Actinomadura luzonensis: one gene and its partner. The main gene of each other region encodes a partner of the protein of the gene in region 2 in a complex. Links are inferred from orthologs where the notes say so. Each region holds a gene or a part of one and is shown on either strand. Other genes may lie near its edges.

Region 1 (4,957 bases), 3.2 Mb from region 2 along the record:
GCGCGGCGGGCATCGGCGCCGAGGAGATCTCCAGGAGGGTGGATCTCCGGCTGGAGCGCCAGAGGATCTTCGACCGGCCGGACGGGCCGGTCTTCTGGGCCGTGATCGACGAGGCGGCGCTCCGCCGCCCCATCGGCGGCGCCGAGGTGATGAAGGCTCAGCTGGAGCACCTCGTCGACCTCATGCGCCAGCCGAACATCACGATCCAGATCATGCCCTTCAGCTTCGGCGGGCACAGCGCGGAGGGAGGGGCGTTCAGCATCCTGCGCTTCCCCGACCCCGACCTGCCGGACGTGGTGTACGTCGAACAGCTCGCCAGCGCCCTCTACCTGGACAAGCGCGAGGACGTGGACCGATACAGCGAGGTCATGGAGCGGCTGTGCGCCGTCAGCACCACGCCGGACGAGACGACCGAGCTGCTGCGGACGATCGCGGACGAGTTCTGACAATGCTATGACCGCGCGGACGTCGTGGTTGGGTGTGCATCTGCCCTAGACTGGACCACCGGCGTTGGATGCCGCCGTGGCGGAGCATGCCCAACACCGCACATGTGGGCGCGGCGCGTGAGCCGACCGAATGGACGCGCCCGCGATCACTCGTAGCTTGATCAAGGAGACCATTCCGTGAAGACCGCTGTCGAGGAGCTCAGCCCCACGCGGGTCAAGCTCACTGTCGAGGTGCCGTTCGACGAGCTGCGCCCGAGCATGGATGCGGCGTACAAGAAGGTCGCGCAGCAGGTGCGCGTCCCCGGGTTCCGGCCTGGCAAGGTCCCGGCCCGCATCATCGAGCAGCGCTTCGGCCGGGCGGTCGTCCTGGAGGAGACCCTCAACGACGCCGTGCCCAAGCTGTACGGCCAGGCCGTCGACGAGGCCGACGTGTTCCCGGTCAGCCAGCCTGACATCGAGGTCACGAAGATCGACGACGGTGAGCAGATCGAGTTCACCGCCGAGGTCGACATCCGGCCCAACTTCGACGTGCCCGACTACCAGGGCATCGAGGTCACCGTCGACTCCGCCGAGGTCACCGACGAGGACGTCGACGCCCAGCTCGACGCGCTGCGCCAGCGTTTCGCCACGCTGACCGGCGTCGAGCGGCCCGCGGCCCGCGGCGACTACGTCGTGATGGACCTGCGCGCCGAGATCGACGGCAAGAACATCGAGGAGCAGGCCGCCAGCGAGGTGTCCTACGAGGTCGGCGCCGGCTCGGTGCTCCAGGGCCTCGACGACGCCCTGGAGGGCATGTCCGCGGGCGAGGAGAAGAGCTTCACGACCGAGCTGGTCGGCGGCGAGAACGCCGGCGAGCAGGCCGAGGTCATCATCAACGTCAAGTCGGTCAAGGAGAAGGTGCTGCCCGAGCTTGACGACGAGTTCGCCCAGCTCGCCAGCGAGTTCGACACGCTCGACGAGCTCAAGACCAGCATCCGCGAGCAGGCCCGCCGCAACAAGCTCATCGACCAGGTCGTGCAGACCCGGGAGAAGGCGCTCGACGCGCTGCTCGACCAGATCGACATCCCGCTGCCCGACAGCGCGCTCAAGGCCGAGATCGACGCCCGCAAGCACAACCTCGACCACCAGATCGCCGAGAGCGGCCTGAGCCGCGAGGCCTTCTTCCGCCTCTACCAGACGACGGAGGAGGAGCGCTTCGCGGAGTTCGACAAGAACTCCGCCCGCGCGCTCAAGGTCGGCTTCGTGCTCGACAAAATCGTCAAGGCCGAGGAGCTGGGCGTCTCCGAGCAGGAGCTGACCAACTTCGTCGTGCGCCGCGCCATGGAGATGGGCGTCCAGCCCAACGAGCTGGCCAAGCACCTGGCCGACAACGACCAGCTCACGCTGGCCATGGTCGAGATCGTCCGTGACAAGGCCAAGTCCGTGATCGGCGACGCCGCCAAGGTCGTCGACAGCGACGGCAACGAGGTCGACCTCAAGGCCATCTACACCGAGATCAACGGCGAGGCCCCCGTCGAGGACGAGGCCCCCGCCGAGGAGCAGGCCGAGGAGAAGGCCGAGGCGTAGCCCTCACCCGATCCCCGCGAGCCCCTGGACACCCGTCCGGGGGCTCCGCCTTTTCCGGTGGCCGCGCGCGCGTCTTCCTCTGAGGTCTTCCTCTGGCGGCTGAGGTCTTCCTCTGGCGGCTCCCACGTCGGCGCGGCGCTGAGACGGCCGTTGCCGGACGCGCGGCGGCCCGGACCCTTCCGGACCGCCGCTCCGGGCCCGTGCCGCGTGCTCCGCCCTCTCAGGGCCCTCCAGGGACATCCCGCGCACGGCCCCTCGCTCCCTCCGGGGCTCGCAAGGGGCCGGGCATGCGCCGTCAGCGAACAGTCCGGCAGAGCGGGCATGACCTGTGGGCGACGCGCGTTAAGGTCACAAGCAAAGCCAATCGATTACGACGCATCGGAAGGTGACGCTGTGACCAGCCCGCCGACCTTCTATCAGCCTGAGTCTCGAGGCCGTGAGAACGGCTCCGCCTTCCGGCTTGAGGACCAGCTTTACCAGCGCCTGCTCCGGGAGCGCATCATCGTGCTGGGGCAGGAGGTCAACGACGAGATCGCCAACCGGATCTGCGCTGAGCTGCTGCTGCTCGCGGCCGACGACCCCGAGCGCGACATCACGCTCTACATCAACTCGCCGGGTGGCTCGGTGAGTGCCGGCATGGCCATCTACGACATGATGGAGTACGTGCCCAACGACGTCTCCACGGTGGTCATGGGCATGGCCGCGTCCATGGGCCAGTTCCTGCTCACCGCGGGCGCCAGGGGCAAGCGCTACGCCCTGCCGCACGCGCGGGTCATGATGCACCAGCCCTCGGGCGGCATCGGCGGCACCGCCGCCGACATCGCGATCCAGGCCGAGCAGATGCTCTACGTGAAGAAGACGCTCGCCGAGCGCATCGCCTTCCACACCGGGCAGTCGCTGGACCAGATCGAGGCCGACTCCGACCGCGACCGCTGGTTCACGGCAGAGGAGGCCAAGGACTACGGCTTCATCGACCACGTGGTCCGCAGCGCGCGACAGGTGCCCTCCGCGGGCCCGGTCTCCTAGGGGGAGCCTGACATGAACATCCAGAGCCGTTACGTTCTCCCCTCCTTCGTCGAGCGCACGTCGTACGGCGTGAAGGAGATGAACCCCTACAACAAGCTCTTCGAGGACCGCATCATCTTCCTCGGCGTGCAGATCGACGACGCGTCGGCCAACGACGTGATGGCCCAGCTCCTCACGCTGGAGTCGCTCGACCCCGACCGTGACATCAGCATCTACATCAACTCGCCGGGCGGCTCCTTCACCGCGATGACGGCGATCTACGACACGATGCAGTTCGTCCGGCCGGAGATCCAGACCGTCTGCCTCGGCCAGGCCGCCTCCGCCGCGGCCGTGCTGCTGGCCGGCGGCACCCCGGGCAAGCGCTTCGCGCTGCCCAACGCCCGGGTGCTGATCCACCAGCCGTCCACCGAGGGCGGCGGCCAGGGCAGCGACATCGAGATCCAGGCCCGCGAGATCCTCCGCATGCGCACGCTGCTGGAGGACATCGTGGCCCGGCACACCGGTAAGGCCTCCGCCGAAGTCCGTAAGGACATCGAACGCGACAAAATTCTCAACGCGGACGAGGCAAAGGCGTATGGTCTGATCGACGACATCATCCCGTCCAGGAAGAAACGAGCTCAGGCCGTGGCTTCCTAGACGAGACGTGACGCACCGGAGCGCTGCCCAATAGGGCACGTTCCGGTGCGACTCGCCGCTAGGGGGCTCACTGAGGGCCCAGAAGACGGTAACGTCGAAACCTGAGCGGTTCGGCCAAGTCCGGAGGATGTCCGGAGACACTGCTCTCGCGAGAGCAGGGCGGTCCCACGCAAAGGAGTATCTGGGGTGGCACGCATCGGCGACGGGGGAGACCTGCTGAAGTGCTCTTTCTGTGGAAAGAGCCAGAAGCAAGTCAAAAAGCTCATTGCCGGTCCAGGCGTCTACATCTGCGATGAGTGCATCGATCTCTGCAACGAGATCATCGAGGAGGAGCTCTCGGAGTCCTCCGAGCTCAAGTGGGACAACCTGCCCAAGCCGAGGGAGATCTACGAGTTCCTCGACGCCTACGTCATCGGTCAGGACAAGGCGAAGAAGGCGCTCTCGGTGGCGGTTTACAACCACTACAAGCGGGTGCAGTCCGGCGACCGGGGCAGAGACGACGGCCTGGAGCTGGCCAAGAGCAACATCTTGTTGCTCGGGCCCACCGGCTCGGGCAAGACGCTGCTGGCGCAGACCCTGGCGAAGATGCTCAACGTGCCCTTCGCCATCGCCGACGCCACGGCGCTCACCGAGGCCGGCTACGTCGGCGAGGACGTCGAGAACATCCTCCTCAAGCTGATCCAGGCCGCCGACTACGACGTCAAGAAGGCCGAGACCGGCATCATCTACATCGACGAGGTCGACAAGATCGCCCGCAAGAGCGAAAACCCGTCGATCACGCGCGACGTCTCCGGTGAGGGCGTGCAGCAGGCGCTGCTGAAGATACTGGAGGGCACCACGGCCTCGGTGCCTCCGCAGGGCGGCCGCAAGCACCCGCACCAGGAGTTCATCCAGATCGACACCACCAACGTGCTGTTCATCTGCGGTGGCGCGTTCGCCGGTCTGGAAAAGATCATCGAGTCGCGCATCGGCAAGAAGGGCATCGGCTTCAACGCGATCATCCGGTCGAAGGAAGAGATCGACACCGCCGACATCTTCGCCGACGTCATGCCGGAGGACCTGCTGAAGTTCGGCATGATCCCCGAGTTCGTCGGCCGCCTGCCGGTCATCACCTCGGTCCACAACCTCGACCGCGAGGCGCTCATCCAGATCCTCACCGAGCCGCGCAACGCGCTGGTCAAGCAGTACCGCAAGCTGCTCGAGCTCGACGGGGTGGAGCTGGAGTTCACCGACGGCGCGCTGGAGGCCATCGCCGACCAGGCCATCCTGCGCGGCACCGGCGC
Region 2 (7,725 bases):
TCGCTCCTCGGCCTGAAGGAGAACGTCATCATCGGTAAGCTCATCCCGGCCGGCACGGGCATGCCCCAGTACCGCAACATCCGGGTGGAGCCGACCGAGGAGGCCAAGGCCGCGATGTACACGGTCGGCGGCTACGACGGCTCGGCGGCCGACTACACCTTCGGCACCGGCAGCGGCGAGGCCGTGCCGCTGGAGGAGTACGACTTCGGCCAGTACAACCGGTAACACCGTTCCGACCGGCGCGCCCGGCCCCCTGGGAACAAGGGGCCGGGCGCGCCGCGTTGTGTCCTGTGGACGGCGGCGCGGGTCGCGGTCCGGTGACGGTTGGCCGTACTGCGAACGTAAGCTCCTGCGGCCCTATATCATTAGGCGACAGCTGTGGATGGGCCGCATTCGGACGAGGCCCCGACGACCCGGAGTGGCATGGCTTAGCGGTCATGCTGCGCCGTTTTGACGTGTCGCTCGGGCCTGGGTAGTCTTGAGCTTCGTGCCCGTCTGCATGCGGGCTCTCGACCGTGCGCTCATCACAAAGCGCAGGACGGTCTTCCGGCTCGTAAACCTCGCGGGACGTCTGCGTGAACAACGCGACACGCCCGAGCGCGGGGGCACCGGGGCGGAGAAAACCAGCAGGTCATGACACCGGCAGAACCTGCGAAACGCACCACCCAATGACGTAACACCGGCCAAGGCACGAAACGGAGTGGCAGTGCCCACTATTCAGCAGTTGGTCCGCAAGGGCCGGCAGGACAAGGTCTCCAAGACCAAGACTCCTGCCCTCAAGGGGAGTCCGCAGCGGCGCGGCGTCTGCCAGCGCGTTTACACCACGACTCCGAAGAAGCCCAACTCGGCACTGCGCAAGGTGGCCCGCGTTCGGCTCACGAACGGCATCGAGGTCACGGCTTACATCCCCGGTGTGGGTCACAACCTTCAGGAGCACTCCATCGTGCTCGTGCGTGGCGGTCGTGTGAAGGACCTGCCTGGTGTTCGCTACAAGATCATCCGCGGTTCGCTCGACACCCAGGGTGTCCGCAACCGCAAGCAGGCCCGCAGCCGCTACGGCGCGAAGAAGGAGAAGAGCTAACAATGCCTCGTAAGGGTTCTCCTGGCCGTCGTCAGCTCATGTCTGACCCGGTGTACAGCTCGCCCCTGGTGACCGCTCTGATCAACAAGGTCCTCCTCGACGGCAAGCGTTCCATCGCGCAGTCGATCGTGTACGGCGCCCTCGAGGGCTGCAGGGAGAAGACCGGCAACGACCCGGTCGTCACCCTGAAGCGCGCGCTCGACAACGTCAAGCCCACCCTCGAGGTCCGCAGCCGCCGTGTCGGTGGCGCGACCTACCAGGTGCCGGTGGAGGTGCGCGCCGCGCGCAGCACCACCCTGGCGCTGCGCTGGCTGGTGCAGTACTCCCGCGCCCGCCGCGAGAAGACCATGACCGAGCGCCTCATGAACGAGCTCCTCGACGCCAGCAACGGCCTCGGGGCGAGCGTCAAGAAGCGCGAGGACACCCACAAGATGGCCGAGTCCAACAAGGCCTTCGCCCACTACCGCTGGTAACCCCGGCGGGTCCGACGAGACGACGAGGACGCGAGTTACAGTGGCCGCTACGACCGCTCTTGACCTGGCCAAGGTCCGCAACATCGGGATCATGGCCCATATCGACGCGGGCAAGACCACCACGACCGAGCGCATCCTGTTCTACACCGGCATCAACTACAAGATCGGTGAGGTCCACGAGGGCGCTGCCACGATGGACTGGATGGAGCAGGAGCAGGAGCGCGGCATCACCATCACGTCCGCCGCGACGACCTGCGAGTGGCTCGGTCACACGATCAACATCATCGACACCCCGGGTCACGTCGACTTCACCATCGAGGTGGAGCGTTCGCTCCGCGTCCTCGACGGCGCGGTCGCCGTGTTCGACGGTGTCGCGGGTGTTGAGCCCCAGTCAGAGACGGTGTGGCGTCAGGCGGACCGCTACAACGTCCCGCGCATCTGTTTCGTGAACAAGATGGACCGGGTCGGCGCGGAGTTCCACCGCTGCGTCGACATGATGGTCAGCCGTCTCGGCGCCACGCCGGCCGTCATCCAGCTCCCGTGGGGCGTCGAGGCCGACTTCAAGGGCGTCATCGACCTCATCAAGATGAAGGCCCTCATCTGGAGCGCCGAGGCTGCCAAGGGCGAGATGTACGACACCGTCGACATCCCGGCCGACCACGCCGACGCCGCCCGTGAGTGGCGCGACCGCCTCATCGAGACGGTCGCCGAGAACGACGACGAGCTGATGGAGCTCTTCCTGGAGGGCACCGAGCCCACCGAGGAGCAGCTGATCGCGGCCCTCCGCCGCGCCACGCTGACCAGCGCCATCAACCCGGTGCTCTGCGGCACCGCGTTCAAGAACAAGGGCGTGCAGCCCCTGCTCGACGCGATCGTCGCCTACCTCCCCGCCCCGACCGACATCCCGGCCTTCAAGGGCCACGCGGTCGGCAACGAGGAGAAGGTGATCGAGCGTCACGCGGACCCGAGCGAGCCGTTCTCCGCGCTGGCCTTCAAGATCGCCAGCGACCCGCACCTGGGCAAGCTCACCTACATCCGCATCTACTCCGGAACGCTCGACACCGGTTCGCAGGTCGTGAACTCGGTGAAGGGCAAGAAGGAGCGGATCGGCAAGATCTACCAGATGCACGCGAACAAGCGTGAGGAGCGCCCGCAGGCGATCGCCGGCCAGATCGTCGCCGTCATGGGTCTGAAGGACACCACGACCGGCGACACCCTGTCCGACCCGTCGAACCAGGTCGTGCTCGAGTCGATGACGTTCCCGGCCCCGGTCATCAACGTCGCCATCGAGCCCAAGACCAAGGGCGACCAGGAGAAGCTCTCGACCGCCATCCAGCGGCTCGCCGAGGAGGACCCGTCCTTCCAGGTCCGCCGCGACGAGGAGACCGGTCAGACGGTCATCTGGGGCATGGGCGAGCTTCACCTGGAGATCCTCGTCGACCGGATGCGCCGCGAGTTCAAGGTCGAGGCCAACGTCGGCCGTCCGCAGGTCGCCTACCGCGAGACCATCCGCCGCAAGGTGGAGAAGGTCGACTACACCCACAAGAAGCAGACCGGTGGTTCCGGCCAGTTCGCGCGGGTGATCATCGACCTGGAGCCGCTGGGCGAGGGCAACGACGGCTACGAGTTCGAGAACAAGGTCTCGGGTGGCCGCGTCCCGAGGGAGTACATCCCCTCGGTCGACGCCGGCGCCCAGGAGGCCGCCGAGTTCGGCGTGCTGGCCGGCTACCCGATGGTGGGCGTGAAGGTGACGCTCCAGGACGGCGCCGCGCACGACGTCGACTCCTCGGAGATGGCCTTCAAGATCGCCGGCTCGATGGCCTTCAAGGAGGCCGCGCGCAAGGCGGACGCCGTTCTTCTCGAGCCGATGATGGCCGTCGAGGTCACCACGCCCGAGGACTACATGGGTGACGTCATCGGCGACCTCAACGGCCGCCGCGGGCAGATCCAGGCGATGGACGAGCGGGCCGGCGCCCGCGTCGTCCAGGCGCTCGTGCCGCTGTCTGAGATGTTCGGCTACGTGGGCGACCTTCGTAGCAAGACGCAGGGGCGCGCGAGCTACAGCATGCAGTTCGACTCCTACGCGGAGGTGCCCCCGGGCATCGCCAAGGAGATCGTCGCGAAGGCCCGGGGCGAGTAGGTTCCGGTCCCTGGCGGGGTGGTGCGAGCCACCCCGCCGCTCCAGGGTCCTGGGACTTCCCGGGCCCGAGTGTGTAGACGAAAGTCAGTCAGATTCTCAAGGAGAGAACCAGTGGCTAAGGCCAAGTTCGAGCGGACCAAGCCGCACATGAACATCGGCACCATTGGGCACATCGACCACGGCAAGACCACGCTGACCGCGGCGATCACCAAGGTGCTCCACGACCGTTACCCCGAGCTGAACAAGGCGACCCCGTTCGACAAGATCGACAAGGCGCCCGAGGAGAAGGCCCGCGGCATCACGATCTCCATCGCGCACGTCGAGTACCAGACCGAGAAGCGCCACTACGCCCACGTGGACTGCCCCGGTCACGCCGACTACGTGAAGAACATGATCACCGGTGCCGCCCAGATGGACGGCGCCATCCTGGTGGTCGCCGCCACCGACGGCCCGATGCCGCAGACGAAGGAGCACGTCCTCCTGGCCCGCCAGGTCGGCGTCCCCTACATCGTCGTGGCCCTCAACAAGGCCGACATGGTGGACGACGAGGAGATCCTGGAGCTCGTCGAGCTCGAGGTCCGCGAGCTCCTCTCCGCCCAGGAGTTCCCCGGCGACGACCTGCCGGTGGTGCGCGTGTCCGCGCTCAAGGCCCTCGAGGGCGACGAGAAGTGGGCCGACAGCATCATCGAGCTCATGAACGCCGTGGACGAGAACGTGCCCGAGCCGCCCCGTGAGACGGACAAGCCGTTCCTCATGCCGGTCGAGGACGTCTTCTCGATCACCGGTCGCGGCACGGTCGTCACCGGCCGTATCGAGCGCGGTGTCGTCAAGGTCAACGAGCAGGTCGACATCATCGGCATCAAGTCCGAGAAGACGACGACCACCGTCACCAGCATCGAGATGTTCAACAAGATGCTCGACGAGGGTCACGCCGGTGACAACGCCGCCCTGCTGCTGCGCGGCATCAAGCGCGAGCAGGTCGAGCGCGGCCAGTGCATCATCAAGCCGGGCACCACGACCCCGCACACCGAGTTCGAGGGCCAGGTCTACATCCTGTCCAAGGACGAGGGCGGCCGGCACACGCCGTTCTTCAACAACTACCGCCCGCAGTTCTACTTCCGCACGACGGACGTGACCGGCGTGGTGAACCTCCCCGAGGGCACCGAGATGGTCATGCCGGGCGACAACACCGAGATGCGCGTTGAGCTGATCCAGCCCATCGCCATGGAGGAAGGCCTCAAGTTCGCGATCCGTGAGGGTGGCCGCACCGTCGGCGCCGGTCGGGTCACGAAGATCATCAAGTAGCTGGACCGTCGGGGCGGCGGCCGGCCCCGGATCCCTCCGGGACCGGCCGCCGCACGACGTCAAGGACCTCGCGCAAAGCGCCGTGATCCAGCAGTCGCTTCGGCCGCAGTGACCGAAGTCACTGCCGGATCACGGAAGAAAAGGCAGATCGACTGCGTCTGCCTCGTGGGGTCACGCAGGCTCGACCTGCATGAACATCAGCGGCAACAGGCCGCACGATACTTTTTCAGACGACAGCGAAGGACACCGAGGCCACTATGGCGGGACAGAAGATCCGCATCCGGCTTAAGGCCTATGACCACGAGGTCATCGACAGCTCGGCCAAGAAGATCGTCGAGACGGTGACGCGGACTGGCGCGAAGGTCGCGGGCCCGGTGCCGCTGCCGACCGAGAAGAACGTGTACTGCGTCATCCGCTCGCCGCACAAGTACAAGGACAGCCGCGAGCACTTCGAGATGCGCACGCACAAGCGGCTGATTGACATCATCGACCCGACCCCCAAGACCGTCGACTCGCTCATGCGGCTCGACCTCCCCGCGGGTGTCGACATTTCGATCAAGCTCTGAGGGAACGCACTGACATGGCTAAGACGATCAAGGGCGTCCTGGGCAAGAAGCTCGGCATGACCCAGGTCTTCGACGCGGACAACCGGATGGTCCCGGTCACCGTGGTCGAGGCCGGTCCGTGTGTGGTGACCCGCGTCCGCACCGCCGAGAAGGACGGCTACGCCGCCGTCCAGCTCGGTTACGGGCAGGTCGACCCCCGGAAGGTCAACAAGCCGCTCGGCGACTACCTGCGCAAGCACGACATCACCCCGCGCCGTTACTTCGCGGAGATCCGCACCGACGACGCGAGCGACTACACCATCGGCCAGGAGCTGCTGGCCGACACCTTCGAGGCCGGCCAGTTCGTCGACGTGACGGGCAAGAGCAAGGGCAAGGGCTTCGCCGGTGTCATGAAGCGGCACGGCTTCGGTGGTCTGGGCGCGTCGCACGGTACGCAGCGCAAGCACCGCTCGCCGGGTTCCATCGGTGGCTGCGCCACCCCGGGCCGCGTATTCAAGGGTCTGCGCATGGCTGGTCGGATGGGCAACGTCCGCACCACCGTGCAGAGCCTCAAGGTTCATTCCGTGGACGCCGAGAAGGGTCTCATCCTCATCAAGGGTGCGATTCCCGGCGCGAACGGCAGCCTGGTCCTCGTCCGTACCGCTGCCAAGAAGGGGGCTGCCAAGTGAGCACCACTATTGACGTCCTCGACGCCAGCGGCGCGAAGACCGGCACCGTCGACCTCCCCGAGGACATCTTCGGGGCGAAGGTCAACATTCCGCTGATCCACCAGGTGGTCGTCGCCCAGCAGGCCGCTCGCCGGCAGGGCACGCACAAGACCAAGACCCGTGGTGAGGTCTCCGGCGGCGGCAAGAAGCCGTACCGCCAGAAGGGCACCGGCCGCGCCCGTCAGGGCTCGACCCGCGCGCCGCAGTTCACCGGCGGTGGCACCGTCCACGGTCCCGTGCCGCGTGACTACTCGCAGCGCACGCCCAAGAAGATGAAGGCCGCCGCGCTGCGCGGCGCCCTGTCGGACCGCGCGAGCGGCAACCGCGTGCACGTCGTCAGCTCGCTGGTCACCGGGGAGACCCCGAAGACCAAGGCGGCGCTGGAGGCCCTGCGCAAGATCACGCAGTCCCCGCGCGTCCTCGTCGTGGTCGACGAGGCCGACGAGCTGACGTGGCTGAGCCTGCGCAACGCGCCCGAGGTCCACCTGCTGGACGCCGGGCAGCTCAACACCTACGACGTGCTCGTGCACGACGACGTGGTCTTCACGCAGGAGGCCTACGACCAGGTCGTCGCTCGCCTGAGCAACAGCGGGAAGGAAGAGGCCTGATGGAGAAGATCGCCGACCCGCGCGACATCATCATCAAGCCGGTCGTCTCCGAGAAGAGCTACGGCCTGATCGATGAGAACAACAAGTACACGTTCCTGGTGAAGAAGACCGCGAACAAGACCCAGGTCAAGATCGCCGTCGAGCAGATCTTCGGGGTCAAGGTCACCAGCGTGAACACGATCAACCGGCAGGGCAAGCGCAAGCGCACCCGCACCGGCTACGGCAAGCGTCCCGACACCAAGCGCGCGATCGTGAGCCTGGTCGAGGGCGATCGGATCGACATCTTCGGTCAGATCGGCTAGCAGCCACAGAAAGAGGCGGGCTCCCGAGGGCCCGCGGGTCGAGACCGCCGCACTCCGGTGCGGCGGGCTCACCCATGTAACCGACGAAGGATGAACGAAAAAGATGGGCATCCGTAAATACAAGCCGACGACTCCGGGTCGCCGCGGTTCGAGTGTCTCGGACTTCTCCGAGATCACCCGCAGCGAGCCCGAGAAGTCGCTGCTTGCGCCCCTTCACAACAAGGGCGGCCGCAACGTACACGGCCGGGTGACCGCACGCCACCAGGGCGGCGGCCACAAGCGCGCCTACCGGATCATCGACTTCCGTAGGCATGACAAGGACGGCATCCCGGCGAAGGTCGCACACATCGAGTACGACCCCAACCGCACCGCCAACATCGCTCTGCTGCACTACGCCGACGGCGAGAAGCGCTACATCATCGCGCCGACGGGCCTCAAGCAGGGCGACCGAATCGAGAACGGCCCCGGGGCCGACATCAAGACCGGCAACTGCCTGCCGCTGCGCAACATCCCGACGGGTACCTTCATCCACGCGGTGGAGCT

What was found. Proteins that work in one complex are often made in the same cells at the same time.
Region 1: the proteins of rpsG (region 2) and tig are in contact, whole or in part, in a crystal structure (PDB 3GTY), measured with the Thermotoga maritima proteins. The link is inferred for Actinomadura luzonensis from one-to-one orthologs. Residues at the interface, in WP_004081843.1 of Thermotoga maritima: Lys34, Lys52, Lys55, Glu59, Arg62, Gln63, Glu66, Asn67, Lys69, Val71, Arg95, Ala109, Lys110, Lys111, Gly112, Arg113, Pro114, Glu117, Glu121, Ile124, Ala125, Tyr127, Asn128, Asn129, Thr130, Gly131, Lys135, Asp139, Arg142, Met143; in WP_004081061.1 of Thermotoga maritima: Glu122, Val124, Val129, Leu130, Tyr133, Glu188, Gly259, Ile262, Tyr263, Glu266, Ser270, Glu273, Gln274, Glu277, Arg308, Gln311, Ile312, Ser315, Tyr316, Glu325, Arg329, Arg336, Leu363, Phe366, Trp367, Arg373, Leu377, Arg381, Leu384, Glu387.

Annotation. Positions count from the first base shown.
Region 1 is NZ_JAKRKC020000001.1:6,264,688-6,269,644, reverse strand. What follows is about bases 1-2,817. They hold tig (trigger factor), read left to right. Parts: upstream 1-623; coding sequence 624-2,012; downstream 2,013-2,817. Other genes in these bases: MF672_RS29635 (ClpP family protease), read left to right, coding at 2,406-2,817; MF672_RS29645 (Sco1979 family transcriptional regulator), read left to right, coding at 1-446. Outside these bases: more of MF672_RS29635, read left to right, coding at 2,818-3,038; MF672_RS29630 (ATP-dependent Clp protease proteolytic subunit), read left to right, coding at 3,051-3,674; ATP-dependent Clp protease ATP-binding subunit ClpX, read left to right, coding at 3,861-4,957. UniProt on the Bacillus subtilis protein: Involved in protein export. Acts as a chaperone by maintaining the newly synthesized protein in an open conformation. Functions as a peptidyl-prolyl cis-trans isomerase.
Region 2 is NZ_JAKRKC020000001.1:3,071,634-3,079,358, forward strand. What follows is about bases 1-2,818. They hold rpsG (30S ribosomal protein S7), read left to right. Parts: upstream 1-1,083; coding sequence 1,084-1,554; downstream 1,555-2,818. Other genes in these bases: MF672_RS14965 (DNA-directed RNA polymerase subunit beta'), read left to right, coding at 1-225; rpsL (30S ribosomal protein S12), read left to right, coding at 707-1,081; fusA (elongation factor G), read left to right, coding at 1,646-2,818. Outside these bases: more of fusA, read left to right, coding at 2,819-3,694; tuf (elongation factor Tu), read left to right, coding at 3,806-4,999; rpsJ (30S ribosomal protein S10), read left to right, coding at 5,257-5,565; rplC (50S ribosomal protein L3), read left to right, coding at 5,580-6,233; rplD (50S ribosomal protein L4), read left to right, coding at 6,230-6,880; rplW (50S ribosomal protein L23), read left to right, coding at 6,880-7,182; rplB (50S ribosomal protein L2), read left to right, coding at 7,286-7,725.